One region of the Streptomyces sp. CA-179760 genome, then DNA from elsewhere that is predicted to be linked to it. Evidence: riboswitches for the same ligand, from Rfam matches in the RefSeq annotation. Region 1 holds a riboswitch; each other region holds the start of a gene.
What was found. Region 1 has a riboswitch for cobalamin ahead of ACQEV8_RS33670 ((2Fe-2S) ferredoxin domain-containing protein). Riboswitches for the same ligand answer to the same signal wherever they lie in the genome.
Positions count from the first base shown of each region.

Region 2: it holds a riboswitch for cobalamin, as region 1 does, so the genes downstream of both, ACQEV8_RS40095 (energy-coupling factor ABC transporter permease) here and ACQEV8_RS33670 ((2Fe-2S) ferredoxin domain-containing protein) in region 1, are expected to answer to the same signal.
Region 3: it holds a riboswitch for cobalamin, as region 1 does, so the genes downstream of both, ACQEV8_RS10045 (cobalamin biosynthesis protein) here and ACQEV8_RS33670 ((2Fe-2S) ferredoxin domain-containing protein) in region 1, are expected to answer to the same signal.
Region 4: it holds a riboswitch for cobalamin, as region 1 does, so the genes downstream of both, ACQEV8_RS12890 (prenyltransferase/squalene oxidase repeat-containing protein) here and ACQEV8_RS33670 ((2Fe-2S) ferredoxin domain-containing protein) in region 1, are expected to answer to the same signal.

Region 1 is NZ_JBNJLZ010000001.1:7,380,623-7,387,791, forward strand. It holds gene ACQEV8_RS33650 (ATP-grasp domain-containing protein) at 1-1,020, opposite strand, end outside; gene ACQEV8_RS33655 (cysteine synthase family protein) at 1,017-2,039, opposite strand; gene ACQEV8_RS33660 (hypothetical protein) at 2,036-2,932, opposite strand; cobalamin riboswitch at 3,146-3,375, opposite strand; gene ACQEV8_RS33665 (ferric reductase-like transmembrane domain-containing protein) at 3,581-4,609, shown strand; cobalamin riboswitch at 4,592-4,780, shown strand; gene ACQEV8_RS33670 ((2Fe-2S) ferredoxin domain-containing protein) at 4,823-5,227, shown strand; gene metE (5-methyltetrahydropteroyltriglutamate--homocysteine S-methyltransferase) at 5,545-7,169, opposite strand, start outside.
Region 2 is NZ_JBNJLZ010000001.1:8,865,135-8,872,303, reverse strand. It holds gene ACQEV8_RS40115 (GNAT family N-acetyltransferase) at 1-430, shown strand, start outside; gene ACQEV8_RS40110 (ABC transporter permease subunit) at 544-2,367, shown strand; gene ACQEV8_RS40105 (MDR family MFS transporter) at 2,364-3,662, shown strand; gene ACQEV8_RS40100 (serine/threonine-protein kinase) at 3,881-5,308, shown strand; cobalamin riboswitch at 5,388-5,573, shown strand; gene ACQEV8_RS40095 (energy-coupling factor ABC transporter permease) at 5,604-6,305, shown strand; gene ACQEV8_RS40090 (energy-coupling factor ABC transporter substrate-binding protein) at 6,302-6,670, shown strand; gene cbiQ (cobalt ECF transporter T component CbiQ) at 6,676-7,169, shown strand, end outside.
Region 3 is NZ_JBNJLZ010000001.1:2,246,549-2,253,717, forward strand. It holds gene ACQEV8_RS10030 (lysozyme) at 1-665, shown strand, start outside; gene ACQEV8_RS10035 (anion permease) at 810-2,051, shown strand; gene ACQEV8_RS10040 (hypothetical protein) at 2,087-2,308, shown strand; cobalamin riboswitch at 2,455-2,594, shown strand; gene ACQEV8_RS10045 (cobalamin biosynthesis protein) at 2,695-3,636, shown strand; gene ACQEV8_RS10050 (cobyric acid synthase) at 3,633-5,144, shown strand; gene ACQEV8_RS10055 (putative cobaltochelatase) at 5,275-7,169, shown strand, end outside.
Region 4 is NZ_JBNJLZ010000001.1:2,878,213-2,885,381, reverse strand. It holds gene ACQEV8_RS12905 (ABC transporter ATP-binding protein) at 1-182, opposite strand, end outside; gene ACQEV8_RS12900 (energy-coupling factor transporter transmembrane component T) at 179-1,306, opposite strand; gene ACQEV8_RS12895 (SCO2322 family protein) at 1,293-1,949, opposite strand; gene ACQEV8_RS12890 (prenyltransferase/squalene oxidase repeat-containing protein) at 1,946-3,157, opposite strand; cobalamin riboswitch at 3,271-3,408, opposite strand; gene ACQEV8_RS12885 (SAM-dependent methyltransferase) at 3,648-4,463, shown strand; gene ACQEV8_RS12880 (helix-turn-helix domain-containing protein) at 4,501-5,409, opposite strand; gene ACQEV8_RS12875 (nuclear transport factor 2 family protein) at 5,502-5,957, opposite strand; gene ACQEV8_RS12870 (MBL fold metallo-hydrolase) at 6,048-7,100, opposite strand.

The sequences.
Region 1 (7,169 bases):
GACGCCGGCAAACAGGCCGGGTGCGGCCGGATAGCCGAGGACGAAGGCGACGGCCGGGCCACCGGGCAGGTCCGCGTCCATGAGGCGGGGGCGGCGGCCGAGTGCGGCCTCGATCATCGCCTCGTACACGTTGACGCCGAGTGCGCGGCACATGCCCTCCCCGACCAGCGCGCCCCCGATGCGGGGATTGACCTCCACCACCTCCGGGCCGTCGGCGGTCAGCACGAACTCCACGTGTGCGAACCGGTCGGTGTAGTCGATGGCGGCGAGTACTCGATCGAGCCAACGCTCCAGCGATGTCCGCTGCGGGTCAGGGAAGGCGACGGGGAAGGCGGTGATCTCCTCCCGGAAGTGCGGCTCCGGTGACATGAGCCGGCTGGAGACGCCCAGCAGCCGGGTGCGACCGGCCCAGGTGAGCGTCTCGGCGCTGTACACCGGGCCGCTGAAGTAGGGCTCGGCGAACAACCGTCCCTTCAGGTCCCGGCCGACCGCCTCGGCCAGCGCCGCGTCGAGTTCGCCCTCGTCACGGACCAGCCAAACGTTCTGGCTCCCGGTGCCCGCCGTGTCCTTGAGTACGAGTGGCAGTTCCACCTCCTTGAGCAGCAGCCCGCGTGCCTCGCGGTCCGGGCCTGCGCTTTCGACGGCCCTTCCGCGTGTGAGACCCGCGTCGTGGAGCCGGTTGCGTACGGCGGCCTTGTCCCGGGTCAGCCGCAGGACGGCTGGATCGAGTCCGGGCAGGCCGAGGCGATCGGTGAGGGCGGCGCCGGCCAGGGTCCAGGTGTCGGTGGAACTGATCAGCCCGTGCAGCCCCGGGGTGCTCCGCAGCAGAGCGGCGACCCGCTCCACGTCGAAGGTGTCGGTCACCACGACGTCGAGGGCGTCGGCGGGCAGTCTGTCCAGTTCGTAGGCGTAGTAGCCGGGGTCTCGGGTCAGGAGCAACAGGCGCTCGTCGAGCAGGTCGGCGGCGCGGACCAGATTTCCGAGGCCGAAGGTGAGTGACTCCAGGCAGGCCACGGTCATGCGGCACTCTCCTTCCAGTCTGCCGGGCAGGGAGTGCGCTGCCACGTCATCCTCGACCACGGCATGGTCATCTCCTGCGGACCGCGGACCTCGACGGGCTTCAGCGCGGCCGGATCCAGGGCCTCGGAGTGCCGACCGAACACACGCTCCACATAGCGGTGTCCGGTGTCGGCCCCTATCACCACGTGCAGTCGGTCGGGGTGGCGGCGGGCCTCGTACGTCGCCGTCAGGTAGCCGGCACCGGTGGACAGTCCGGCGAACACGGCGTGCTCGCGCAGCAGGGCGACAGCGCCGGACATGGCGTGGGTGAAGTCCAGCCAGTGCACGGTGTCGTAGAGATGGTGGCGGACGTTGTCGAAGACGATCGACGAGCCGATGCCGGCGATGATCGCTTCGGGATCGTGATGGTCCTGGCTGCCGAAGGTGACGCTGCCGAAGGGCTGGACGCCGACCAGACGCACGGAGGGGTCCCTGGTGCGCAGGCGTTCCACGATGCCGCCGGTCGAGGCTCCGGAACCCACCCCGCCGACGACGGTCAGCTGTGTGGCCGGGAACTCCGCCGCGATCCGGTCGGCGACCTCGTGGTAACCGAGGAAGTGGACGTCGTCGTGGTACTGGCGCATCCAGTGGTGGCCGGGGCGCTCGGCGAGTATCTCGCGCACCCTTCGCACCCGGAGTTCCTGGTCGAGCTTCAGGTTCCGCGACGGTCTGACCTGTTCCACCGTGCTGCCGAGGATCTCCAGCTGGGCGAGGGTGATGGCGTCGACGGTGGTGGACGCGACGATGTGGCACCGCATGCCGTACCGGTGGCAGGCCAGTGCGAGGGCGTAGGCGTAGATCCCGCTGGAGCTGTCGATCAGCGTCTGGCCCGGACGGACCGTGCCCCGTTCCAGCAGACGGCGGACGGCGGCCAGGGCCGAGTAGATCTTCATCGACTCGAACCGCAGCAGGACCAGGCCATCGGTGAGCCGGACGAGGTCCGGGACTTTCAGGGCGTCGGCGATGTGGGGGTGGATCACCCGTAGCCTCCTTGGGCGAAGGTGCACTGGTGGCCGAGCGAGTGGAAGAACGCGGACAGTTCGGACTTGACCTCGGCCCGCGGGCGCGAGGCGAAGAGATAGCCGACCAGGCACCCGGTGTGGGCGACGAAGACGCCGTCGGCGCCGAACCGCTCACGATGGTGTCGCAGGCTGCCGAAGGTCGCCTTGGGCAGCACCTCCTGGGACAACGCGGCGCTGATTGTGGCGGCACGGGCGACAGCAGCCGGGTCGCCCGAGTCGAAGCCCTTGACCAGATCGGTCAGGCACCGCTGGTACTCCTCGCCGCGACGCCGGTAGTGGTCCAGCAGCAGGGGAGTGACGGCGGCGGTGTCCACCGTGCCGGGTTCCGTGACGAAGGCAGTGTGGAAGCCGACGTCCGGGCCCAGTCGCCGCACTACCCGGTGCCGGCCGCTGAGATACAGGGCGAACTCGTCGAGGAAGACACTGTCGGCGCGCTCGATGTCAGCCAGGATGCCGAGGACCACGTCGGTGTCGTACGGCAGGGAGAAGACGCGGAACAGGCAGCGCAACGTCGCCACGATGTCCGCTGTGGAACTGGCCATACCCACGCCCACCGGCAGTTCGGAGTGGGTGCGCCAGTCGCCCGGCGGCAAGGCGAGGCCGTAGTGGTCCAGGAAGAGCCGGGCCGCTTCCACCGACTTCTCCCCGAGCGGCGGCGCATGCGGTGGATGACCGGCAGCCGCGCTCGGAGTGAAGTACACCCAGGAGTGGCGGTCCACGGGAAAGGACACCACCGCGATCTCAGGTTCGGTGCCTGGTCGCAACGGGCCCTGGTACAGCTCGCCCAGCGTGCCGTGGCATACACCCGACACGGTGCGGCCCGACGGATGGTGCTCCTGGCGGGGGCGCATGCCTGGCCTTGGCATCGCCGGCCCCGGCCTGCCGGTTCGCGCGTCGGCCCAGGGGCGGCGTAACCGAAGAGAACCGACTGGGTGGTGACGCACACATCCCTCCTCCGTCCCGGTCCTTGAACATCGACAGGGAAGGAGGCGCGGCCACACGCACGATGTACGACCGCCCACAACCGCCGACCCAGTCCACGAGGTCACGTGCACAGCCCGCGTGGGACGCGGGCACAGTGGCAGGTCTTCGGACTCGCGGGCACGTCCGCCGAAAGGGCGGACCCCTACTGGCCGTCTCTTCCCCGGCCCCGACGCGGGCCCAGTGACATGACGGCTTTCGTTCCCACTCACCGCTGCGGGACAGCCCCGGATTCGCACCGGGTTCCCTCTTGCGTCGCGCTACCGGGCGTCCGGACGGACGGGAGGCGCGAACCGACTGCGTGCATCAGCGTAGAGGCGCTCGTACCCCCGCGACAGGGGGCCTTCGACGGTTGTCCTGAATGTGCGGGCGAGTCAGAACCAGGAGGGCCCCGCCCACTCGTCGCGGCGACTCTGGCCGGATCCACCCTCGGTGATCACCGCGCCCTCGGCCAGACTTGTTGCCTCACGCAACATGGGCACCGTCCCTGCGGTGCCCTCGGTGCCCGGGAGGCCCTGATGCTGTCAGATGCCAGGTCGGACGAAGACGGGGCAGCGGCCCCGCCCGGACGGCAACGGCCTCCCGGTGACCGCGTCGCGCTGCGCGGCGACCTGCGATCCGCTCTGCCCGACGCCACCGCGGCGGCGGTGGTCACCGCGCTTGTCTTCGCGTTCCTTTACGCGCGCATGGAATCAGGTGCTTCGGACACCGTCGCGGTCATGCCCTTCATGGACGACCCCCGCACCTACTGGATGTACCTGCTCAGCCAGGCGTTCGGCTGGTCGGGGCTGCTGTGGGCCTGGGGCACGGTCGTGCTCGGTCTGCTGCTGTCGGGACCGCGCCCCACCCGGCTGCCGGTCTCCCGAAACGTACTGGAACGCTGGCACCGCACCACGAGCCTGACGACGATGGCGCTGATGTTCGCGCACGCGCTGATGTTCGCGGCCGAACTCGTGCGCTATGAAACGAAGCTGGCGTGGGCGGAACGTCTGTGGGTGGGCTTCGCGGACACCTTCGTGCCGGGCTGGTACGACTCCGGCACCGGCAAGATCGCCATCCCGCTCGGACAGGGTGCCCTGTACCTGGCGATTCCGCTGGGCCTGTTGTTCTACGTCCGGCACCGCATCGGAGCGAACGCCTGGCGACGGCTGCACCGTTTCGTGATCGTCGTGTATGTGCTGAGCGTGTGGCACTCGCTGCTGTACGGAACCAACGTCTGGTACGGGGAGTGGCCGCGCACCCTGCTGTGGCTGCTGCAACTGCCGGTAGCGCTGTTGCTGTTGCTCCGTCTGCTGAGACCGGCTCGGCGGGTCGAACGACTGGGATCCCCGGGCGGGCGCGGGGGCACGGCCCGGCCGGGGTGGTGGATGCGCATGGCGGGACGGGTCGTTGTCGGAGCCGTCGTCGTCGGACTTGTCCTCGTGGTGGTGTCGGGCCGTGACGGCGGACGCGACCGCCCGACCCATCCGCCCGCGACGGCCCCCACGCCCAGGAGACGGACTGACGGCCGGAACCGGACGGGCGGGAGGTGCCCTGGGATGGGATGATGGCCGGCGACAAGGCGACGGCGGAACGAGGAAGCCGGTGTGAATCCGGAGCGGTCCCGCCACTGTGATCGGCGAGCGAGTCCCGACAGGCCACTGCCCGGCAGCGGGTGGGAAGGCCGGGACGAGCATCGACCCGAGAGCCAGGAGACTCACGCGGTCGCCTCCTCGACGGACCACCGGGGCGGATCTCCCCGGAGAGAGGGACGGCACCGCATGCCCGCAACGCCGACCGGACGAACGACCGACGGCCCCAGGACCGCAACGGCGGCCGGCCCCGTGCCGTGCCGCATAGTCGTGTGCCGCGACTGCTGCTGCGGCACCCCGAAGGTGACCGGCATCGACCACGCGGCCCAGACGGCACGTCTGCGCGCCCAGGTGCCCGTACGGGTGTCCGCCTGCCTGGACGTCTGCGACCAGGCCAACGTCATCGTCGTCCAGCCCTCCGCGAAAGGCCGGGCCGCCGGCGCCCGGCCCGTCTGGCTGGGGCTGGTCAACGACCCGGACGCAACCGAGGACATCGCCGCCTGGGCGCGCGCCGGCGGACCGGGCGTCGCACCCCAGCCGGACATTCTCGACCTGTACACCTTCAGGCCACCGCGACGGCGTACGGCCTCCTGACGGTCTGGACGGAGAGCCGGAGAGAGGGCAGGAAGCGTGCGTGACGCCCGTGTTCAGCCGCGTCCGTCACCGCAGCCCTCACCAACAGGAAAGTAGGGGCCGGAGCTTCCAGTATTCGGATCGCGGTCCACTACGGGAGGACGGAGGATTCCGGTGCGTGTGCGTTCGGCGGCCATTCCGCACAGGGCATCAGCACATGTCGTGGCCCACACCGGCCGCCGATCTCGACCTGCAGCGGTTGCTGGTGCACCCTCCCCCCCGTCAGGGGCCGGGGAGGGAGGCGGGTCCTCCCTCCCCGGCCCTGCCGGGGCCTGGTCTCAGGATGCCGGGAGCTCCTCACGGACGGTGCGGGCGGCGGCGACCAGGTTCTCCAGGGAGGCCCGGGTCTCGGGCCAGCCGCGGGTCTTCAGACCGCAGTCCGGGTTGACCCACAGTCGCTCGGCCGGGATGGCCTTCAGCCCGGTGCGCAGCAGTGCGGCGGCCTCCTCGGTGCTCGGCACCCGCGGTGAGTGGATGTCGTAGACACCCGGGCCGGCCTCGCGCGGATAGCCGTGGGCTGCCAGCTCACGGGCTACCTGCATGTGGGAGCGTGCGGCCTCCAGGCTGATGACGTCGGCGTCGAGGTCGTCGATGGCCTGGACGATGTCGCCGAACTCGGCGTAGCACATGTGCGTGTGGATCTGCGTGTCCGGACGCACACCGGCGGTCGTGACCCGGAAGGCCTCCGTCGCCCATGCCAGATAGCCCGCGCGGTCGGCGGCCCGCAGGGGCAGCGTCTCGCGCAGGGCGGGCTCGTCGACCTGGATGACCGACGTCCCGGCCGCCTCCAGATCGGCCACCTCGTGGCGCAGGGCGAGGGCGACCTGGCGGGCGGTGTCGCCGAGGGGCTGGTCGTCGCGGACGAAGGACCAGGCGAGCATGGTGACCGGGCCGGTGAGCATGCCCTTGACCGGGCGGTGCGTGAGGGACTGGGCGTAGGTCGTCCAGCGGACAGTCATCGGCTCGGGGCGGGAGATGTCGCCGGCCAGGATCGGCGGGCGGACGTAGCGGGTGCCGTAGGACTGGACCCAGCCGTGCTGGGTGGCGAGGTAGCCGGTGAGCTGTTCGGCGAAGTACTGGACCATGTCGTTGCGTTCGGGCTCACCGTGCACCAGGACGTCCAGGCCGCTCTTCTCCTGGAAGGAGATCACTTCCTGGATCTCGGCCTTGATGCGCTCTTCGTAGCCGTCGGTGTCGATACGGCCCGCTCGCAGGTCGGCTCGGGCGGTGCGCAGCTCGCCGGTCTGCGGGAAGGAGCCGATCGTGGTGGTCGGCAGCAGCGGCAGTCCGAGGTGGGCGCGCTGGGCCGTGGCGCGTTCGGCGTACGGCTGGGAGCGGCGGGCGTCGGCCTCGGTGACGGCGGCGGCCCGGGCCCGTACGCCGGGGTCGTGCGTGATCGGCGAGCCGGCGCGGGAAGCGAGGTCGGCCCGGTTCGCGGCGAGTTCGGCGGTGATCGCGTCGGTGCCCTCGGCGATGCCGCGAGCGAGGGTGACGACCTCGGCGGTCTTCTGCCGGGCGAAGGCGAGCCAGCGCAGGAGCTGCGGCTCGATGTCCCGCTCCGCACCGGTGTCGAGTGGCACGTGGAGCAGAGAGCAGGAGGCCGAGACGTCGACTCGGTCGGCCAGGCCGAGCAGGGTGCCGAGGGTGGCCAGTGAGGCCGACAGTTCGTTGATCCAAATGTTGCGGCCGTTGACGACACCGGCGACCAGCCGCTTCCCCGGCAGCCCGCCGACGGAGGCGAGGGAGTCCAGGTTGGCGGCGGCGGCCTCGGTGAAGTCCAGGGCCAGTCCTTCGACGGGGGCCTTCGCCAGCACCGGCAGGGCGTCGCCGAGCCGGTCGAAGTACGAGGCGACCAGCAGCTTCGGCCGGTCGGTGAGGGCGCCGAGGTCCCGGTAGGCGCGCT
Region 2 (7,169 bases), 1.5 Mb from region 1:
CTGGCACGCCGACATCATCGACCCGGTGCAGTTCTACGTCGAACCGCCGCGGCACACCCTCCTGGTGGCCGTGGACGAGCGGGACGGGACGGTGGCGGCCACAGGGGCGCTGGACGCCCGCGGGCCGGCTCATCCTCCGAATCCGCGCTGGCTGGCCGAGCGGTACCCCTCGGGCGAGACCGCGCAGCTGCGGCGGTTGTACACAGGCCCCGCACACCGGCGGCGCGGACTGGCCCGGCGGCTGGTCGAGGGGCTGGTCGACTTCGCCCGGGCCGACGGCGGCTACCGGTCCGTCTATCTGCACACGTATCCGCACTCCCCCGGCGCGATGGGCCTGTGGCGGACGCTGGGCAAGGTGGTGTGCGACGAGCGGGAGGAAGTGCCCGGCGGCGGCAGCGGCGCGGTGCACTTCGAGATTCCCTTCGCCTGAGCACCACGGGGACGACACTGAACACCTCGAACTCACCCCTGACCAAGGGCCTCGCCGCCCTGCGCGTGCTGGCCCGGGGCGGCGCTCCGACGCTGCTGTGGCGGGCCGTGCTCATGGCCGCTCTGGTGGGCGCGATCGGCCTGCTGCCGTGGCTGTCACGCACGGACCCGGCGCTGACCGTGCTCAAGGCCCGCTCGGCCGACCGTGACCCGACGCCCGAGACATTGCGCGCCATCCGCTACCAACTCGGGCTGGACGACGGCCCGCCGGCACTGCTCGGCCGCTGGCTGGGCGGGCTGCTGCACGGGGACGCGGGCACGTCGTGGGTGTCCGGCGGCCAGGTGCTGCCGGACGTCGTGCAGTCGCTCGGCGCCTCGCTGCTGCTGATGTCCGGGGCCCTCGTGGTCGCGACGGGCACCGTTGCCGCGGTGTGTGCCCGCACACTCCGGCTCGGCTCGCGGGGGCGGCTCGCCGTACGCGGCACTGGCGGCACGGCGTCGGCCGTGCTGGCCACGCTGCCCGAGTTCCTCGTCGCCTCGGTGCTGGCCTCGGTGATCGGCGTCCAGCTGGGCTGGCTGCCCGCTCTCGGCTGGTACGGGCCGCAGTGGATGGTGCTGCCGTCGCTGGCCCTCGGTCTGCCCGCCGGGGCGATCCTCGGACGGATGCTGGACGACCTGCTGCCCAGCGCCTTCACCGAGCCGTGGGCGCTGGCCGCCGCGGCACGCGGTGTCCCGCCCAAGTCCGTGGCGCTGCAGGCGGTGCGCCGCTGCGTGCCCGGACTGCTGCCCAATCTGGGCCTGTTCGTGGTCGGCCTCACCGGCGGCTCGGTCGCCGTCGAGCAGATCTTCGACATCCCGGGGCTGGGCCGGCTCACCCTCCAGGCCGCCCTGGCCCAGGACCTGCCCGTCCTGCAGACCGGCACCCTCGCCCTCGTCCTGGTCGCGGCCGTCGCCGGGGTCCTCGCCCGGCAGTCGGCCCGGCTGCTCATCGGGCCCGCGCTACGCGACGGCGCCCTGCACTCCCTGCACGGCGCCGGCCCGTCCGGGCGCCGCGCCCTGCCCCTGCTGTACGCGGCGCTGCTCGCCGCCGTCATCGGGTTCGGCCTGCCCCGCGACCCGCTCGCCCTGGACGCCCTCGCCCGGCTGCGGTCCCCCTCCCTGGCGCACCCGTTCGGGACGGACGCGCTCGGCCGGGACGTCCTCGCCCGGGTCTCCCACGGCGCGCTCACCACCCTCGGCATCGCCCTCGCGGTGAGCGCCGCCGCGCTCCTCGTGGGGCTGCTGCTGGGGCTGCTGCCGAGGCTGTCCGGGCCGCTGGTCGACACCGTCAGCGCCGTGCCGCCCGTCCTGGCCGGACTCCTCGTCGCCGGCGTCGCGGGCAGCGGGCCCTGGACGCCGGCGATCGCCGTCGGTGTCGTCGCCTGGTCCCCGCTGGCCGCCCACACGTCCGCCCTGCTGCGGCAGGAACGCGCGACCACGCATCTGGCCGCGACCCGTGCACTGGGCGCCGGCCGCTGGTACCTGCTCTGGCACGAACTGCTGCCCGCCGTGCTGTCGCCCGTGACACGGCACGCCCTGCTCCGGCTGCCCGGTATCGCGCTGAGCCTCGCCGCCCTCGGCTTCCTCGGCCTGGGCGCCCAGCCGCCGTCCCCCGAGTGGGGCCTGCTGCTCGCCGAGAACCAGCCGTACTCCGAGCGCGCCCCCTGGGCCGTCCTCTTCCCCGCCGCCGTACTCGCTCTGCTGGGGGCGCTCGCGGTGACGGCAGCGGGCGGCGTACGCCTGCCCCGGCGGCGCAGGCGGCCCGAGGGCCCGGCCGGCCCGCCCGGGGAGCGGGTCATGCCCCCGCAGCGGCAGCGGAACAGCCCCGACGCCCTCCCGGCCCCCGTGTCCACCACTGTGTCCACCCCTGTGTCCACCTCACCGACAGAAGAACGATGACCGACCCCATCTCCCGTGTGCCGGCCCGCCGGTCCGCCCGTGCGCCCAAGTCCCCGCGCGAGAGCGCCTGGCGGCTCTGGAAGGAGCTGTCGCCGCTGCTGCGGCTGCTGATCCTGACCCAGCTCGCCTTCAACATCGGCTTCTACGCCGTCCTGCCGTTCCTCGCCGAGCACCTCGGCACCGCGATCGGCATGGCGGGCTGGCTGGTCGGGTTCGTGCTCGGGCTGCGTACCTTCAGCCAGCAGGGACTGTTCGTGGTCGGCGGCTCGCTCGTCGACCGGTTCGGGGTGCGGCCCGTCGTGCTGGCCGGCTGTGTGCTGCGGATCGCCGGGTTCGCGTGGCTCGGGTACGCGGAGGCGAGCTGGGCCGTGATCGGCGCCGTGCTGGTGATCGGTTTCGCCGCCGCGCTGTTCTCCCCCGCCGTGGAGTCCGAGGTGGCCCGCCAGGCGGTGGTCTGGGAGGAGGAAGGACGCGGCTCGCGCACGCGTCTCCTGGCCCTGTTCAGCGTGGCGGGCCAGGCCGGCGCCTTCGTCGGACCGCTGCTCGGCGGACTGCTGCTCGCCGTCGACTTCCGCACCGCGTGCCTCGCCGGTGCGGCGGTCTTCGTGCTCGTCCTGGCCGGGCATCTGTGGCTGATGCCGCAGCACATCCCGGGCCGGGTCCGCACCCGGGAGCGAGGCGGGGCGCGCCTGCTGCTGCGCAACCGCCGCTTCCTGGCCCTGTGCGGGGCGTACGGCTCGTACCTGCTCGCCTACAACCAGCTGTATCTGGCCCTGCCGGACGAGGTGCAGCGCGCGGCGGGCTCCCAGGCGCCGCTGTCCTGGCTGTTCGCCCTGTCCTCGGTGCTGGTGGTGTTCGCCCAGCTGCCGGTGACCCGCTGGGCGGGCGACCGGCTGGACCTGCGCCGCTCCATGACGGCGGGGCTGCTGCTGATCGCGGCCGGTTTCGCGGTGGTGGCCGCGGCGCGCCCCGCCGGCTGGACGGGAGTCGCCGGGCTGCTGCCGGCCGCGGGCTTCGTCGTGCTGCTCACCGTGGGGCAGATGCTGGTCGTCCCCGCCGCCCGCGCCTGGGTGCCCGACCTGGCCGAGGAGGGACGGATCGGCCTCTACATGGGCGCGCTGTCCTCCGTCTCCGGCCTGATCGTCCTGGCCGGCAGCGCCGCCACCGGCTCCCTCCTCGATCTCGGCCTCCCGCCCGCCGTGCCCTGGCTGGCCCTCGCGGCCGTACCGGCCCTGACGGTGGCTCTGCTGCCGCGTCGGGCGGGCCGGGCAGAGGCGGCGGACAAGGCGGCCTGATCAGGCGGCTGCGCCCCAGGGGCAACCGCGCGCACCGCACCGTCACTCCGCCGGGCGACGTTTCCGCTCCCGGATTTCCGGGACCGTACCGGCCCTCGACACCGCTGCGGAGATCAGTGGTCACGCGGCGCCAGTATCCTGGGTCGGCTGCGCGTCCCCCGCCAACCCCCGCCTCGAAACGGGGAGTTCGGCCTGCGGCGACGTACCTTCCCATACGCATGAGACGAGGACGAGTGCTGCTAGCGGGCCGCTACCGGCTGGATGTTGAGATCGGGCGCGGTGGAATGGGAGAGGTCTGGCGCGCGTACGACGAGACGCTCGCCAGAGCGGTGGCCGTCAAGCTGCTGCTGCCCCAGGACACCGATGTCACGGCGGCCTCCCGGTTCCGTCTGGAGGCCCAGACCGCCGGGCGTCTCAACCACCCCCATCTGGTCGGTGTCCTGGACTTCGGCGAGTACGACAACCGGCTGTACCTGGTGATGGAACTGGTCGAGGGCGACAGCCTCGCCGGGGTGCTGGCCGCATCCGGCGCGCTGCCCGCCGAGCGGGTTGCCGATCTCGCCGCGCAGGCCGCGGCCGGGCTGGCCGCCGCGCACGCGCAGGGCATCGTCCACCGTGACATCAAGCCCGCCAATCTCCTGCTGGACGCCCACGGCACCCTGAAGATCGGCGACTTCGGCATCGCCCGCTTCCTCGACGACCCCGGCGCCGCGCTCACCGCCACCGGCCAGATCGTCGGCACCGGCCTCTACCTCGCGCCCGAACGCGCCCTGGGCCAGCCCGCCGGTCCCGCCTCCGACATGTACTCACTGGGGTGTCTGCTCTACCAACTCCTCAGCGGACGGCCACCGTTCCAGGCCGACACCGCCGTCGCGCTCCTCCACCAGCACCTCGATTCCGCGCCCGTACCGCCCCGCGAGCTCGGTGTCGCCGGACTCCCGCCGGCCTTCGAGAACTATCTGCTCGGCCTGCTCGCCAAGCAGCCCGAGGACCGGCCCACCGCCCAGCGGGCGGCCGAGTGGTTCGCCGGCGGCGCCTGGCGGGGGCTGCCCGAGCCGCTGCCGGAGGCCGCGCCCCCGGTGACGTCCGCCACGCCGAGGCCGTATCCGGCCACCGAGACCCGCAGCCCGGCCACGTACGCGCTGCCCGGCGCCCCTGGGCCGCGCACCGGCCGGACACCCCAGGCCGGGCGTGCGCGCCGCGCCGCGCCCCGGGCCGCCCCCGACAACCGGCGCAGAGCGGCCGCGACGGTCGCCGCGGCGGCACTCTTCGCCGCCGCGATGCTCGCCGGCATGCTGTGGTTCTCACCCGACAACACCGCGACGGAGGGCACGGAGCCCGACGCGTCCCCCTCCGCGAGCAGCCCCGCCGCGACACCGTCCGAGGGATCCGCCTCGGCCCTCTCCTCCGCTCCGGCGGCGGACACGGACCCGGCTGCCACTGCTGCGGCCGCCGGCACAGTGGCCGATATCACCCCGTCCAACACCGCGCCTCCTCCCCCGACCCCCGTCGAATCGACACCCGGCCCCACGGCTCCGGCTCAGGAGACGGCCGACCCGCCGCGAAAGGCGGACAAACCCCAGCAGGAGAAGCCCCGTCAGACGTGGGAGGACGGGGACGACGATGACGACGGGGGCGACGACTGAGCGGCCCTGCGCCGGTGTGCGAGCGGACGCCCCCTCGCGCGCCCCCCTCGGGTGGCTTGTCATCGTCCTTATCTCGGCATTACTGTCACCACGCCTTGGTGAACGGGAAATCCGGTGTGATGCCGGTGCGGCCCTCGCCACTGTGAATCGGGAAGTCCGGCTCCGGCCCCCACGGGCAGCCACTGGGTTCTTCGGAACCCGGGAAGGCGGAGTACGGGCGGTGGTACCCGTCAGCCAGGAGACCGGCCAAGGCGCGTCAACCATCCACGAGGTGCTGGAGAGGGTCTGCTGAGCCATGCACATAGCCGAGGGTTTTCTGCCACCCGCACATGCGGTCGCCTGGGGCGTCGCGTCGGCACCGTTCGTCGTCCACGGAGTCCGGTCGCTCACCCGTGAGGTGCGCGAGCACCCCGAGAGCACCCTGCTCCTCGGTGCCTCCGGTGCCTTCACGTTCGTCCTGTCCGCCCTGAAGCTTCCGTCGGTCACCGGCAGTTGTTCCCACCCCACCGGAACGGGCCTGGGAGCCATCCTGTTCCGGCCGCCCATCATGGCGGTGCTGGGCACCATCACCTTGCTCTTCCAGGCGCTGCTGCTCGCCCACGGCGGTCTGACCACGCTCGGCGCCAATGTCTTCTCCATGGCGATCGTCGGCCCGTGGGCCGGATACGCCGTGTACAAGCTGCTGCGGCGGTACGGCGTGCCGCTGATGGTCGCGGTCTTCTTCGGGGCGTTCTTCGCCGACCTGTCCACGTACTGCGTCACCAGCGTGCAGTTGGCGCTCGCCTTCCCCGACCCGGGCAGCGGGTTCGTGGGCGCGCTCGGCAAGTTCGGCACCATCTTCGCCGTCACCCAGATTCCGCTCGCGGTGAGCGAGGGGCTGCTGACGGTGCTCGTGATGCGGCTGCTGGTGCAGTCCAGCAGGGGCGAACTGACCCGGCTGGGTGTGCTCCTCGCCGAGAAGCAGTCCCGGACCGAGACCGAGGTGGCGGCCCGATGAAGAAGAGCACGAAGATCAACCTCCTGTTGCTGCTGGCCGTGGCCGCGCTCGCCGTACTGCCGCTCGCGCTCGGCCTCGGCGACCACAAGGAGGAGCCGTTCGCGGGCGCCGATGCCCAGGCGGAGACGGCGATCACCGAGATCGACCCGGACTACAAGCCCTGGTTCTCGCCGCTGTACGAGCCGCCGTCGGGTGAGATCGAGTCGGCGCTGTTCGCCTTCCAGGCCGCGCTCGGCGCCGGTGTCCTCGCCTATTACTTCGGTCTGCGCCGGGGCCGGCGGCAGGGTGAGCGGCAGGCGCGGGAGCGGAGCGCCGACGGTTCGGCAGCCGACGCCGCCGAGGAGTCCACGGCCGAGAGGTCCTGAGCCACGTGCTGCCGATCGACGCGGCGGCGCACAGCAGTCGCTGGCGCCGCCGCCATCCCGTGGACAAGGCCGTGCTCGGACTCGGACTCACCGTGCTGGCCATCTCGCTGCCGCCCTGGCCGGGCGCGGCCCTGGTGCTCGTGACGGCCGTGTCCCTGCTGCTGGGGCCGGCCGGTGTGCCCGGCCGGCGGCTGTGGCGGGCCTACCGGGTGCCGCTGGGCTTCTGCGTGACCGGCGCTCTCACGCTGCTCGTCCAGGTCGGCGGGCCGGAGGGCTTCGTCTCCCTCGCGGACGACGGGCTCCTGCGGGCCGGGGAGCTGTTGCTGCGTACCTCGGCGGCCTCCCTGGGGGTGCTGCTGTTCGCCTTCACCACACCCGTGTCCGATCTGTTGCCGCGCCTGGTCCGGGCCGGCATCCCGGCACCGGTCGTCGATGTCGCGCTCGTGACGTACCGCATGAGCTTCCTGCTGCTGGACTCCGTGCGCCGGATCCGCGACGC
Region 3 (7,169 bases), 5.1 Mb from region 1:
CGGAGTCCCCGGCCGAGGCGGCGAGCCGCCCGAAGGGGCACGACGTCTCGTCCCACCAGAAGAACGTCGACTGGCGGAGCGCCAGGGCGAAGGGCGCCAGATTCGTCTACGTCAAGGCGACCGAGTCCACCACCTACCGCAACCCCTACTTCAGTCGGCAGTACAACGGCTCACGCGCGGCGGGCCTGATCCGCGGCGCCTACCACTTCGCGCTGCCGAACAGGTCGTCGGGCCGGGCGCAGGCGGCCCACTTCGTACGCAACGGCGGCAGTTGGAGCGCGGACGGCTGGACACTGCCGCCCGCGCTCGACATCGAGTACAACCCGTACGACAAGAAGCACAAGTGCTACGGCCTGAGCAAGGCAGCGATGGTCGGCTGGGTCGAGTCGTTCAGTGACGAGATCAAGCGGCTCACCGGCCGCCGCCCGGCGATCTACACGACCACCCACTGGTGGAACACGTGCACGGGCAACAGCCGCGCGTTTGCCGCGAACCACCCCCTGTGGGTCGCCCGCTACGACGCGGCGAGCGCGGGGCCGCTGCCGGCCGGCTGGTCCTCCTGGACCTTCTGGCAGTACGACAACGGCAGCGGCACCCTGCCGGGTGATCAGAATCTCTTCGACGGGTCACTCGATCGACTGAAACAGTTCGCCAGGGGCACTTGATCGTCGGGGCGCAAGGACAGCTCCACCAGGGCGGAATGACGACCCTCTGTTGCCGACACCCCTGCGCCCCTCCCAGTTCATCTTCCGTTCACTCGGGTTACCTACGTTCGTCCCGCCAACGACGCCGAACGATTGCCTGGGTAAATGGAAAGCTTCTCGCTGATCCTCGCGATTGTGGTGGTAACCGCACTCGCGTTCGATTTCACGAACGGTTTCCACGACACCGCGAACGCGATGGCCACGACCATTTCCACGGGCGCCATGAGACCGAAGATCGCGGTGGCCATGTCCGCGGTCCTCAACCTGGTCGGCGCCTTCCTGTCCGTCGAAGTCGCGAACACGATCTCCAAAGGCCTCGTCGACGAGGCCGGAATCCGTCCCGAGGTCATCTTCGCCGCCCTGGTCGGAGCGATCCTCTGGAACCTGCTGACCTGGCTCGTCGGTCTGCCGTCCAGTTCGTCGCACGCCCTGATGGGCGGCCTGATCGGCGCCACGATCGCCTCGGCGGGCGTCGGCGCGGTGCACGGTGACGTCCTGGTCACCAAGGTGCTGATCCCGGCGATCGCCGCCCCGCTGGTCGCGGGCATCGCGGCGCTGCTCGCCACCCGGCTGACGTACTCGCTCGGCAAGAAGGCCGACGGCGAGGGCTCCAAGAAGGGCTACCGGGCCGGCCAGATCGCCTCCGCGGGCCTGGTCTCGCTGGCCCACGGCACCAACGACGCCCAGAAGACGATGGGTGTCATCACCCTCGCCCTGGTCGCCGGCGGCGCCGTCGCCCCCGACTCCGACCCGCCCATGTGGGTCATCCTCTCGGCGGGTATCGCCATCGCGCTCGGCACCTACCTCGGCGGCTGGCGCATCATCCGCACCATGGGCAAGGGCCTGACCGACCTCCAGCCGCAGCAGGGCTTCGCCGCCCAGACCAGCGCGGCGACGGTCATCCTGGCCTCCTCGCACCTCGGCTTCTCCCTCTCCACCACCCACTCCGTGTCCGGCGCGGTGATGGGCGCGGGGCTCGGCCGCAAGGGCGGCGTGGTCCGCTGGTCGACGGCGACGCGGATGTTCGTCGCCTGGGGTCTGACGCTGCCGGCGGCGGCCCTGGTGGGTGCGCTCGCCGAGTACGTGACCGGCTTCGGGAGCTGGGGCACGGCGGTCGTGGCGGTCTTCCTGGTCGTCTCCAGCGCGGTGATCTGGAAGCTGTCGCGCCGCGAGGTCGTCGACCACACGAACGTCAACGAGGTCGACGAGGAGCCGGCGGGTGTCGTGACCACCGCGATCGCCGCGGTGACGCCGCCTCCGGCGGGCCCGTCCGAGGAACTGGCCGCCACGATCCCGGCCCAGGCCCAGGCCGAACGGGAACCCTCCACCACGACCACCCCGGTCTGATCCCGCCCACCCGGTGACAAGGAAGAATCTCTGAGATGAAGATCGACTGGGCGACCCTCGGCTCCGTCTTCGGTGTCAGCCTCGTGGCCACCGTGACCCTCGTCGGCCTGTTCACCCTCGGCATCACCGGCCTGTCGCGCCGCGAACGAGCGGTGGCGGCGGGCGGGTCCGCGGGGCTCGCGGTGACGGGTGCGTACGCGTGCTTCGCGGGGTGTGCGGCGGCTGTCGGGTACGGGATCTATCTGATCGTGGCCTGACCGCGATCGTCTGTCACCGGGCGGCACGGGGCTTCGGCCCCGGGCCGCCCGGTTGCCGTGTGCGGGGCGGCCGTCAGCACCCCCTGCCAGGCAGGCGGTGTGGGCTTGTCCACACTCTCCCCTCGCAGGTCAACGGCAAGTTGACGGCTGTTCGCGGCCGTGGTGGACTGCCGGGGCCAATGCGGCGGCAGGAGAGGAAGCCGGTGAAAGTCCGGCGCGGTCCCGCCACTGTCACCGGGGTAGCACTCACCGGGAGCCAGGAACTCTCCCCGCCGGTCTCGTCGAACCAGGGCGTGGACACCCTGAGTGAGGACATATCGCCATGTTCGGCTGCCGATTCAGGGTCTGTACCCCGCCGTTGCCCGCCCCCGCGGCCGGCTGAGCCCATGAGTGCCGGTCGCATCCACGCGTACGGTGCCGCCGCCGGTCTGATCGGTGATCTGCTGCTCGGCGATCCTCGCCGGGGGCATCCGGTCGCCGCGTTCGGGCGGGCCGCGGGCGCGGTGGAACGGGTGTTGTGGCGGGACCACCGGGGATGGGGCGCGCTGCACACCGTGGTGTGTGCGGGCGGGGCTGTCGCGCTGGGGGCCGTCGCCGCGCGTGCCGTGCGTACGTCCGATGCCGCTTCCGTCGTGGTGACCGGTGCGGCCACCTGGGCCGTCGTCGGGGGGACTTCGCTCGCGCGGGAGGCGCTGGCCATCGGGCGCGCCCTGGAGGCCGGGGACGTCGAAGCGGCCCGTGCGCGGCTGCCGCATCTGTGCGGACGGGATCCGCAGGCACTGGACGCCGACGGGATCGCCCGGGCCGTCGTCGAGTCCGTCGCGGAGAACACCTCCGACGCGGTCGTGGGAGCGCTCGTGTGGGGGGCGATCGGCGGTGTGCCGGGGCTTCTCGGGTTCCGGGCCGTCAACACCCTCGACGCCATGGTCGGGCACCAGTCGGCCCGGTACCGGCGCTACGGGTGGGCCTCCGCGCGGCTGGACGATGTCGTGGGGTGGCCGGGGGCTCGGCTGACCGCCGTGCTCGCGGCCGTGGCCGGGGCCGATCCCCGGGGAGCCGTGGCTGCCTGGCGTGCCGATGCCACCAAGCATCCGAGTCCCAACGCCGGGCCCGTGGAGGCCTCGTTCGCGGGGGCGCTCGGGGTGCGGCTCGGCGGGACCCTGGCCTACGGCGGGCGCGTGGAGCACCGGCCCGTCCTCAACGGCGCGGGGCGCGGCGTCGGTACCCGGGACATCGAACGGGCCGTACGGCTGTCCAGGCGCGTCGGCTGGCTCGCGCTCGGCGTCTGTGTCGCCGCGCGCCACATCGTGAAGGGGCGTACGTCATGACGGGCGGTGGGCTTCTCGTCGCCGGTACCACCTCCGACGCGGGCAAGAGCGTCGTGACCGCCGGAATCTGCCGGTGGCTGGTGCGGCAGGGCGTCAAGGTCGCGCCGTTCAAGGCGCAGAACATGTCCCTGAATTCGTTCGTGACACGGGAGGGCGCCGAGATCGGGCGGGCGCAGGCCATGCAGGCGCAGGCGTGCCGCGTGGAGCCGACCGCGCTGATGAATCCCGTGCTGCTCAAGCCCGGTGGCGAGCAGAGCAGTCAGGTCGTGCTGCTGGGCAGGCCGGTCGGCGAGCTCAGTGCGCGCGGGTATCACGGCGGACGGCAGCAGAAGCTGCTCGGGACGGTGCTGGACTGCCTTGAGCGACTGCGGGGCACGTATGACGCGGTGATCTGTGAGGGGGCCGGTTCTCCCGCCGAGATCAATCTGCGGCGGACGGACATCGTCAACATGGGGATCGCCCGCAACGCCGGTCTGCCCGTGGTCGTCGTCGGCGACATCGACCGGGGCGGGGTCTTCGCCTCGTTCTTCGGGACCGTCGCCCTGCTGTCGCGCGAGGACCAGGAGTGTGTCGCCGGGTTCCTCGTGAACAAGTTCCGCGGGGACGTCTCCCTGCTGGAGCCGGGGCTCGACATGCTGCACGGCCTCACCGGGCGGCACACCTACGGCGTTCTGCCCTTCCGGCACGGGCTCGGGATCGACGAGGAGGACGGGCTGCGCGTCTCCCTGCGGGGGACGGTCCGGGAGTCCGTCGTCTCCCCGCCCGTCGGCGAGGACGTGCTGCGCGTCGCCGTCTGCGCGGTCCCTCTCATGTCCAACTTCACGGATGTCGACGCGCTGGCCGCCGAACCCGGTGTCGTCGTGCGGTTCGTGGACCGGCCGGAGGAGCTGGCCGACGCGGACCTCGTCATCGTGCCGGGGACCCGGGGGACCGTCCGTGCCCTGGAGTGGCTGAGGGAGCGCGGGCTGGCCGACGCGCTCGTGCGCAGGGCCGCCGAACAGCGGCCGGTCCTCGGCATCTGCGGCGGCTTCCAGATCCTCGGCGAGCACATCGAGGACGACGTCGAAAGCCGAAGGGGCGAGGTCGACGGGCTCGGGGTCCTGCCCGTGCGGGTGCGGTTCGCCCGGGAGAAGACCCTCACCCGGCCGGCGGGCGAGGCCCTCGGGGAGCACGTCGAGGGCTACGAGATCCACCACGGGGTCGCCGACGTCACCGGTGGCACTCCCTTCCTGGACGGCTGCCGGGTCGGCCAGGCCTGGGGCACGCACTGGCACGGCTCTCTGGAGTCGGACGGATTTCGGCGTGCCTTCCTGCGCGAGGTGGCGGCCGCCGCCGGCCGCCGCTTCGTACCGGCGCCGGACACCTCGTTCGCGGCGCTGCGCGAGGAGCAGCTCGACCGGCTCGGCGACCTGATCGAACAGCACGCGGACACGGACGCGTTGTGGCGGCTCATCGAGTCCGGCGCGCCGTCGGGGCTGCCCTTCGTCCCGCCGGGAGCGCCCACATGAGGACCGTGGCGGTGGCGCGGACCGCCGGCACGGCGACCGCGAGCCACCTGAGACGCTGGGACGGCTGCCTGATCCATCCTCGACCCGACATCCATCCGCAACTCGAAGGCGACTTGGAGGACGACGAAAAGTGACCACCCCCTTTCCGTTCACGGCCGTGGTCGGCCAGGACGATCTGCGGCTCGCGCTGCTGCTGAACGCCGTGTCACCGGCGGTCGGCGGTGTGCTGGTGCGCGGCGAGAAGGGCACGGCCAAGTCGACGGCCGTGCGGGCGCTGTCGGCGCTCATGCCGGAGGTGGACGTCGTCTCCGAGTGCCGCTTCTCCTGCGACCCCGGCTCGCCCGACCCCGGCTGCCCGGACGGACCGCACGAGCCCGGGGGCTTCGCCTCCCGGCCGGCCCGCATGGTCGAGCTGCCCGTCGGCGCCTCCGAGGACCGGCTGGTGGGCGCGCTGGACATCGAACGGGCGCTGTCCGAGGGCGTGAAGGCCTTCGAGCCCGGCCTGCTCGCCGACGCGCACCGCGGCATCCTCTACGTCGACGAGGTCAACCTCCTCCACGACCACCTGGTCGACCTGCTGCTGGACGCGGCCGCGATGGGCGCCTCGTACGTGGAACGCGAGGGCGTCTCCGTGCGACACGCCGCCCGCTTCCTGCTCGTCGGCACCATGAACCCCGAAGAGGGCGAGCTGCGGCCGCAGTTGCTCGACCGGTTCGGGCTGACCGTCGAGGTCGCGGCCTCGCGGGAGCCCGAGCAGCGGGTCGAGGTCGTGCGACGGCGGCTGGCGTACGACGACGACCCGGCCGCCTTCGCCGCCCGCTGGGCCGAGGAGGAGGCCGACGTACGGGCCCGGATCGTGGCCGCGAAGAAGCTGTTGCCGTCGGTGCGGCTGGGCGACGACGCGCTGCGGCAGATCGCGGCGACCTGTGCGGCCTTCGAGGTGGACGGCATGCGCGCCGACATCGTGATGGCCCGGACCGCTACGGCGCTTGCGGCCTGGGCCGGGCGTACGGACGTGCTCGCCGAGGACGTACGGCAGGCCGCGCTGCTCGCGCTGCCGCACCGCCGGCGCCGCAACCCCTTCGACGCGCCGGGCCTCGATGAGGACAAGCTGGACGAGACCCTGGAGGAGTTCTCCGGGGACGATGACCCGGACCCTGACCCGGACCTCGACCCGGACCCGGACTCGGGGCCGGACGGGCCGGGCGGGGGCGGTGGACAGCCGGCCCCCGACGACGGGCCCCGGGGCGGTGACCAGGAGGCCCGGCCGGAGGCCGAACAGGACGGACAGCCGCAGCCGCAGCCTTCGGGAGCCGGCGAACAGTCGGCCGCGCGCGCTTCCGAACCGTTCCGGACCAAGGTGCTGAGCGTGCCCGGACTCGGCGAGGGTGCCGCCGGGCGGCGTTCGCGGGCCCGGACCGAGCACGGGCGGACCACGGGCGCCCGGCGTCCGAAGGGCTCCCTCACCAAGCTGCACCTGGCGGCGACCGTGCAGGCCGCGGCCCCGCACCAGCGGGCGCGCGGGCGGTCCGGTCCTGGGCTCGTGGTGCGCCGCGACGACCTGCGGCAGGCCTCCCGCGAGGGCCGCGAGGGCAACCTCGTGCTGTTCGTCGTGGACGCCTCCGGGTCGATGGCGGCGCGGCAGCGGATGAGCGCCGTGAAGGGGGCCGTGCTGTCGCTGCTGCTGGACGCGTACCAACGGCGGGACAAGGTGGGTCTGGTGACCTTCCGGGGGTCGGGCGCGGAGGTCGCGCTGCCGCCGACCTCGTCCGTGGACGCGGCGGCGGCCCGGCTGGAGTCGCTGCCGACCGGCGGTCGTACGCCGCTGTCGGCCGGGCTGCTGCGCGCGCACGATGTGCTGCGGGTGGAGCGGCTGCGCGATCCCGCGCGGCGGCCGCTGGTCGTGGTGGTGACGGACGGACGGGCCACCGGGGGGCCGGAGCCGGTCGCCCTGGCCGGGCGGGCGGCGCGGCTGTTCGCGGCCGAGGGCGTCGCGTCCGTCGTCGTGGACTGCGAGTCGGGTCC
Region 4 (7,169 bases), 4.5 Mb from region 1:
AGTGTGCCGCCGGTGAAGTGCGGCACGAGCCCGCTGACCGCGCCCAGGACGGTGGACTTGCCGACGCCGGACGGGCCGGCGAGGAGGACGAGTTCGCCCTCCGGGACCTCGAAGTCGACGCCCTGGACGGTGGGTCCGGAGGCACCGTCGTACGTCACGGAGACATCCTCGAAGCGGATCATGACGGTTCCTTGTGCTCGGGGGCGACGAACGCGGGCAGCAGACCGAGGAGGATCGCCGCCGCGGGCCAGACGGGGAGTGTGGGGGCCACGAGCGGCACCACGCCGGGGTGCAGGGCCGCGGGCTCCCGGACGGCGGCGAGCACGAGCAGCGCGGCGACCGCCACGCCGGAGGCGACGACCAGCACGGCGCGCACGTCCCAGCGGTCCGGGCGGTACCGGGTGCGCGGCGACCGCCGGCCGCCGAGCCGGAGACCCGCGAGGGCGGCGGCGAGACCGACGAGCAGGACGGGCATCCCGTAGGTGGCGCCTTCGGCGGTGAGCAGCCCGTACGTTCCGGCGCAGACGCCGAGCAGACCGCCGAGGGTGAGGGCGGCGGTGGTACGGCGGACCGCGGCCGGGACCTGGGCGGTACGGCCGTAGCCGCGGGCGTCCATCGCGGCGGCCAGGGACACCGAGCGCTCCAACGCGCCTTCCAGGACCGGGAGACCCACCTGCAGCAGGCCACGGACGCCCTTGTCCGGACGGCCGCGCAGCCGGCGGGCGGCGCGCAGGCGCTGGACGTCGGCGATGAGGTTCGGCGCGAAGGTGAGGGCGACGACGACCGCGACACCCATCTCGTACAGGGCGCCCGGGAGGGACTTGAGGAGGCGGGAGGGGTTGGCGAGGGCGTTCGCGGCTCCGACGCAGACGAGCAGGGTGGCCAGTCTCAGGCCGTCGTACAACGCGAAGGTGAGGGCCTCGGCCGTGACCTCGCCGCCGAGGCGGATGCCCTGGGCCCAGTCCGGGAGGGGCACCTCGGGGAGCGTGACGAGGGTGTGCGTGCCGGGGATGGGGGAGCCGAGGACGATCGCGAAGAGCAGCCGGACGACCAGGACGGCGAGGGCGAGTTTGACGAAGGCGCCGTAGGAACGGGACCAAGGGGTCGGGGGGCGGCAGGTCGCCACGACGTAGGCGGAGACCGAGATGAGGAGGCAGAGGAGCAGGGGGTTGGTGGTGCGGGTGGCCGCGGTGCCGAGGGAGAGGGACCAGAGCCACCAGGCGCCGGGGTGCAGAGGGGCCCGGCGCCGGGGCCGGAGGTGGGAGGGCGCGTCGCTGAGCCGGTCCGCGCTGCTAAGCCTGGTCACGCCGACGTACCTGCCACATCGCGGCCGCTCCCAGGACCGCCACCACGCCGATGCCCGCCAGCAGGCCCAGGGACGGGCCGTCGTCGTCGGACGTGTTCTTCTTCGCCGCCGGTGTCGACTGCCGGGAGTTCGCCACCTGCTCGCCGCAGCCCGTCTTCGGATACCCCGCGATCGCGCACAACAGGGCGTTGGTGTCGTAGCGCAGGGGCTTGGCGACCGTCGCGAGGGCCTCCGCCGTGGTCGCGTCGGGGGAGACCCGGGCGCAGACCGTCCGGGCGGGGGGCGGGGTCTCGCCCTGGGGGGCGTCCGCCTTGGCGCCGGGGTCGATGACGAGCGCCACGCGCTTCTTGCCGTCCTGCGCGGGCGTCTTCGCGCAGACGGTCTTGAAGTCGGCCGCGCCGCGCGGCCGGGCCGCCTCGGAGGAGTCCTCGCTCACCGCGAAGCGGAACCCCTGGACGTCGCCGTCCGAGGGGCGGGCCAGGGACGGGCCCTGGGTGGCGTAGACCCAGCGGTCGCCGTCGCGGTCCCAGAACGACCAGTACCGGTAGCCGGCGGCCTGGGCCGCGCCCGCCCCCGCGCCCGCGCCCGCTCCCACGCTCAGCAGGAGCGTGGCCAGGAGGAGGAGAACGGCACGGCGGATCACGACTGCTGCCTCTTCTTGCGGCCGGTGAAGAGGAAGCCGATGCCGATACCGGCGACGAGGCAGACCCCGACGTACCACCAGACGCCGAAGAAGCCCGACTCCGAGTCGTTCTTCGTGTCGGTCGCCGAGGGCTGTTCGGGGGCCTGCGGGGCCGGGCCCGTCGCGTTCAGCTGCTTCACCAGGTCCGTGCCGCCGAAGTCGCGCGGGTTCGCGCCCGTCGCGTGCGCGGCGAAGATCAGCTGGGCGTAGGCGGCGGGACCGTTCTGGGCGGCCCAGGTCGTGGAGTTCTTCTCCAGCCAGCCCAGGGACTTCTCGGCCTGCGCGGTCTCGCCCTGCGCGGCGAGCGCCACGACCGCGTCGGCGGTGTTGCCGTGGTCGGGCTGGGGGGCCGAGCCGGCGAGGGCGGAGGTGAGGTGGTTGTCGTCCTCGGCGAGGGTCTGGGTGAGGTACGCGGCACCGTTGGCTGCGGCCTGCCGCGGCGTGGAGGGATCCGTGCACGTGGCGTCGGACTTCTTGCCCGCCTCCACCACCATGCCCTTGCCGAGGGCGCCGAGGGCACCGGCCGCCGTGGCGTCCGCGTTGGCGGTCAGCTCGCCCTTCTTGTCCGGCTGGAACGCGAAGGCGCCGTCGTCGTCCCCGCCGCAGGGGAGGGCGAGCTTCAGCAGGGCGTCGTAGGGCGACTTTCCGCCCTTCTCGACCTGGTCCGGCTTCTCACCGGCGGCGGCGAGCGCGCCGATGACGACGGACGTCGAGTTGGTGTCGCTGGCGCCGCCGGGCGCGTAGCCCCAGCCACCGTCCTCGTTCTGTACGGACTTCAGCCAGTCGACGGCCTTGCCGGTGACGGCGTCGTGCCCGCCGAGCGCGGCGAGGGCCTGGACGGCCGCGGCCGTCTGGTTGCTGTCCACCATGGTCTTGGCGTCGCACGCCGCGGCCGGATCGGCACGGTACGGGGCGAACCCGCCGTCCGCGCACTGCTGCCGGACCAGCCACTCCACGGACTTCGCCGCCGGCTTCTCACCCACCGTGTCCTGGGCCAGCAGGGCGAGCGACTGGCGCCAGACGCCGTCGAACTTGGGGTCCTTGCCCCCGTACAGGGCGGAGGGGAACGCCTGGGACGGAGTCGGTGACGGTGCGGCGGCGGCCGGCGTGGCGGTGCCGATCACGGTGGCGGCGGCCAGGACGGCGGCGGCCCTGCGGCGGACGTTCATGATCGGCGGGTGCCTCTCCCTGTGAGGGAGCCGGGCAGCACGGGACACCCCCGGCGGCTCGGCTCCGTATACCTCGACGGTGCCGTGCACCGGCGGGCGCCGGGCACGTGAGCCGGTCACGATCCGTACGGGCGATCCGGCTCCCGCCTGGCAGGGCGGTTACGGTTGCGGGTCAGCGCCGGAATTGCACCGGCTTCTCCCTGTACGGGTGATGACGACCCGCCTACTGTACCCGCACCTACGAAAACGCCCGAGGGTAGCTTCGCCCCCCCATGCCGACCGCACCACCGGGGAGACTTCTCGGTGCGGCGGCCTGCCCCGCTGGCCTCTGGATGAACTCGGCCATGCTCCAGACCACCCCGGCTCGGCTGTCGGTGTCCTCCACCAGGACCTGCTCCCGGGCGAACTGCTCCACCACGCCGAGGAGTTGATCCTGTCCGTGAGGCAAAACGGTTAACGTGAAGCTCCACGACCACACGCAGGAGCGTCCATGACTGATCAGGCGGGGAACTCCGAGCAGGAGCCGCTCTCCAAGATCGACACCTCGGTTCCGCAATCGGCGCGGATCTGGAACTACTGGCTGGGCGGGAAGGACAACTACGAAGTCGACCGGGTGGCCGGTGACGCGTTCCGTGAGATCTTCCCCGGGATCGAGACCGGGGCCCGCGCCGCCCGCTACTTCCTCGCCCGCGCCGTACGCCATCTCGCCGCCGAAGAGGGCATCCGCCAGTTCCTGGACATCGGCACCGGGCTGCCCAACGTGGACAACACCCACCAGATCGCCCAGCGGGTGGCCCCGGAGAGCCGGATCGTCTACGTCGACAACGACCCGCTGGTGCTGGCCCACGCCCGCGCCCTGCTCACCAGCACACCGGAAGGCGTCACCAACTACGTCGACGCCGACCTGCGCAAGCCGAGCACGATCGTCCGGGAAGCCGGTAAGACGCTGGACTTCGACCAGCCCGTCGCGCTCATGCTGATGGGCATCCTCGGCCACATCGAGGACCACGACGAGGCACGTACGATCGTGTCGGAGCTGGTGGACGCCCTGCCGCCCGGCAGCTACCTCGTCCAGTACGACAGCACCGACACCAGCGAGGACTACCTCAGGGCCATCGGTCAGTACAACGACGGCGGCTCGATCCCGTACATCCTGCGCAGCCCCGAGCAGATCGCCCGCTACTTCGACGGCCTGGAGCTGCTGGAGCCGGGCGTCACGTCCTGCTCGCGCTGGCGTCCCGACGCCGAGGCCCTGGGCCTGCCGGCGGAGGTGCACCAGTACGGCGGTGTCGCCCTCAAGCGCTGAACCGCCCGCCGACCCCGGCTGAACCCGGGGGTCTTACTCAGGTCTCCTGAAATATGCGGTGCAGGATGGTCGGAGTCTCGTCAGGTGACTCGGCTTCGACCACCAGCCGGTTCATGGCGTCCCAGTAGCGCTCGATGTCGGCCGGCCGGTCGGGATAGAGCGCGGTGGTGAGCTGCTCCAGGTAGACCACGTCGGGCAACTGGCCGCCGGGCAGCCGCAGAATGGTGACCGGACCGCCCTCCGCGGCATGACCTCCGGAGACGAACGGCAGGATCTGGACGGTGACCTGCGGAAGCCGGCAGACCTCGATGAGATGCCTGAGCTGGGCGCGCATCACCTCCGGCCCGCCCACCGGGCGCCGCAGCGCCGCCTCGTCGATCACGGCCCAGAGCCGGGCCGCGCCGGGCTGCCGGTGCAGGATCCGCTGCCGGGTCATCCGCAAGGCCACCCGGCGGTCGGTCTCCCGCGCGTCGGCGGCAGGGTGGACGAGCCGGACGGCGGCACGCGCGTAGTCGGAGGTCTGGAGCAGCTCGGGAACGCGCTGTATCTGATAGCAGCGGATGACGCTCGCCGCCTGCTCGGCACCGAGGTAGCTCTGCGTCCAGGAGGGCACCACATCGCTGTAGTACTGCCACCAGGCGTGGGTGTTGGCCTGTTCGGCCAGCGCCAGCAGCGTGGCGCGTTCGGCCTCGTCCGTGACGCCGTAGTACGTGAGCAGGTCGGCGACGTCCCGCAGTTTGAACCCGTGGCGGCCCGCCTCCATGCGGCTGATCTTGGAGGGAGAGGCACGGATGACGTCACCCGCCTCCGCCCTGCCGATGCCCCGCGCCTCCCGCAGCCTGCGCAGCCGGGCGCCCAGCGCCAGCCGAGGCACCATGGGCCCGGCCGATCTGCCGTCCAGGACTCCGCTGAAGGGCGAGGTTCGAGCGGCCTCTTCGGTGCCCATGGGCATGTCTCCTTGCGGTGGTACGCAACGCCGCACGCGTGGGGGCGCCACGGCTCGTTCATCCTAGAGGCCCTGCCCTGACCCCATCCCGCTTATGCCGAAGGCGAGTTCGGCCGCGGAGTGGGACCGCCGAAGGGCAGGTGAAGAGTCCGGGAGGCGATCAGCCAGGCGCCGTCGGCCCGGCGGAAGACATCCTCGTAGTGCCCGGCCTGGACGGGCGGCCCGGGCGGGATGACGCCGCCGTCGTAGCCGTCGACGCGGTACGTGGTGAAGTACGAGATCGCCCTGGTGGTGTCCGGGGACTCCACCGTGACCAGGACGTTGGACATCATGCGGCGGGAGAGCCGCTCGGCGGGGCGGGAGCCGAAGTAGGTGCGCAGGGCGTTACGGCCCTTGACCAGCCGTCCGTCGTGCGGCCACTGCCAGACACCGTCCTCGGTGAACAACTCGGCGACGGACGAAGGGTCGCCCAGGTCGAGCCGGTGGACGAAGTCGAGGATCAGGCGCTCGCAGGCGCGCTCGGCGAGGAGGCGCTCGATGGGGTCCATGGGGTCCATGGACTTGGTTCTAGCACCAGGCCCGGGTGGCCCCGCAGGCTCCCGGCGGCCCCGCAGGCGCCCCGGGCGGCCGCGCGGCACCTAGACCGCCACGTACGTCACCGGCTCACACCCCGGTACCGCCTCCGCCCGGCCCAGCTTCACCAGACGGCGCAGATGGGCCTCCGCCTCCGAGACCGCGATGTTGCGGGAGCCGTACGGGATCTGGTCCCAGGGGCGGTTCCACTCCATGCGTTCGGCGAGCTGCCAGGGTGTGAGGGGCTCGGCGAGGAGGGTCTGCAGGGCGGTGAGGCGGGCCTCGTGGTGGTGGAGCAGTTCGCGTACGCGGGCGACGGCGTCCGGGAACGCGTGCTGGTGGGCCGGGAGTACCTCGGCGGGGGCGAGGCGGCCGACGCGTTCGAGGCTGTCGAGGTAGTCGCCGAGGGGGTCGGTGACCGTGGCGTCGTCCGGGTCTTCGTAGAGGCCGATGTGCGGGGTGATCCCGGGCAGCAGGTGGTCGCCGGAGAACAGGCGTCCGTGGCCGGGCAGTCGGGCCGGGTGGTCCTCCTCCAGGTGCAGGCAGACATGGCCCGGTGTGTGGCCCGGGGTCCAGATCGCGCGCAGGCGGCGGCCGGCCAGGTCCAGGAGTTCGCCCGGGACGATGTCGCGGTCCGGCAGGGCGGGACGGAGGCCGGGCAGGGCGCTGGGCCGGGGTGTGCGCAGTGGGGCGATGTGCTCCTCGGGCGCTCCGGCGGCGGTGAGCTTGGCCGTCATGTACGAGAACCAGCGCTCGGGACGGGCGTCCCGGGTCCGTCGTACGACCGCGGTGTCCGCCGCGTGCATCGCGATCCAGGCGCCCGACGCCGCGCGGACCCGGTCGGACAGGCCGTGGTGGTCCGGGTGGTGGTGGGTGATGACCACGCCGTGGATCTCGGCCACCGAGGTGCCGCACGCCGTCAGGCCGGCCGCGAGGGTGTCCCAGGACTCCGGGTCGTCCCAGCCGGTGTCGACGAGCACCGGCCCCCGGTCGGTGTCGACGACGTACACGAGCGTGTGGCCGAGGGGGTTGTCCGGGATGGGGACCCTCAGGGACCGGACGCCTCCGCCGTGGTCGTGCACCGCCGGTGCGGGTTCGCGGTCCTGGCTGCTTGTCATCTGCCCTCCGTCCCACGGCCATTGCCCACTATAACGAGAACTGGTATCAGTTTCTGAAACACCGTCAGA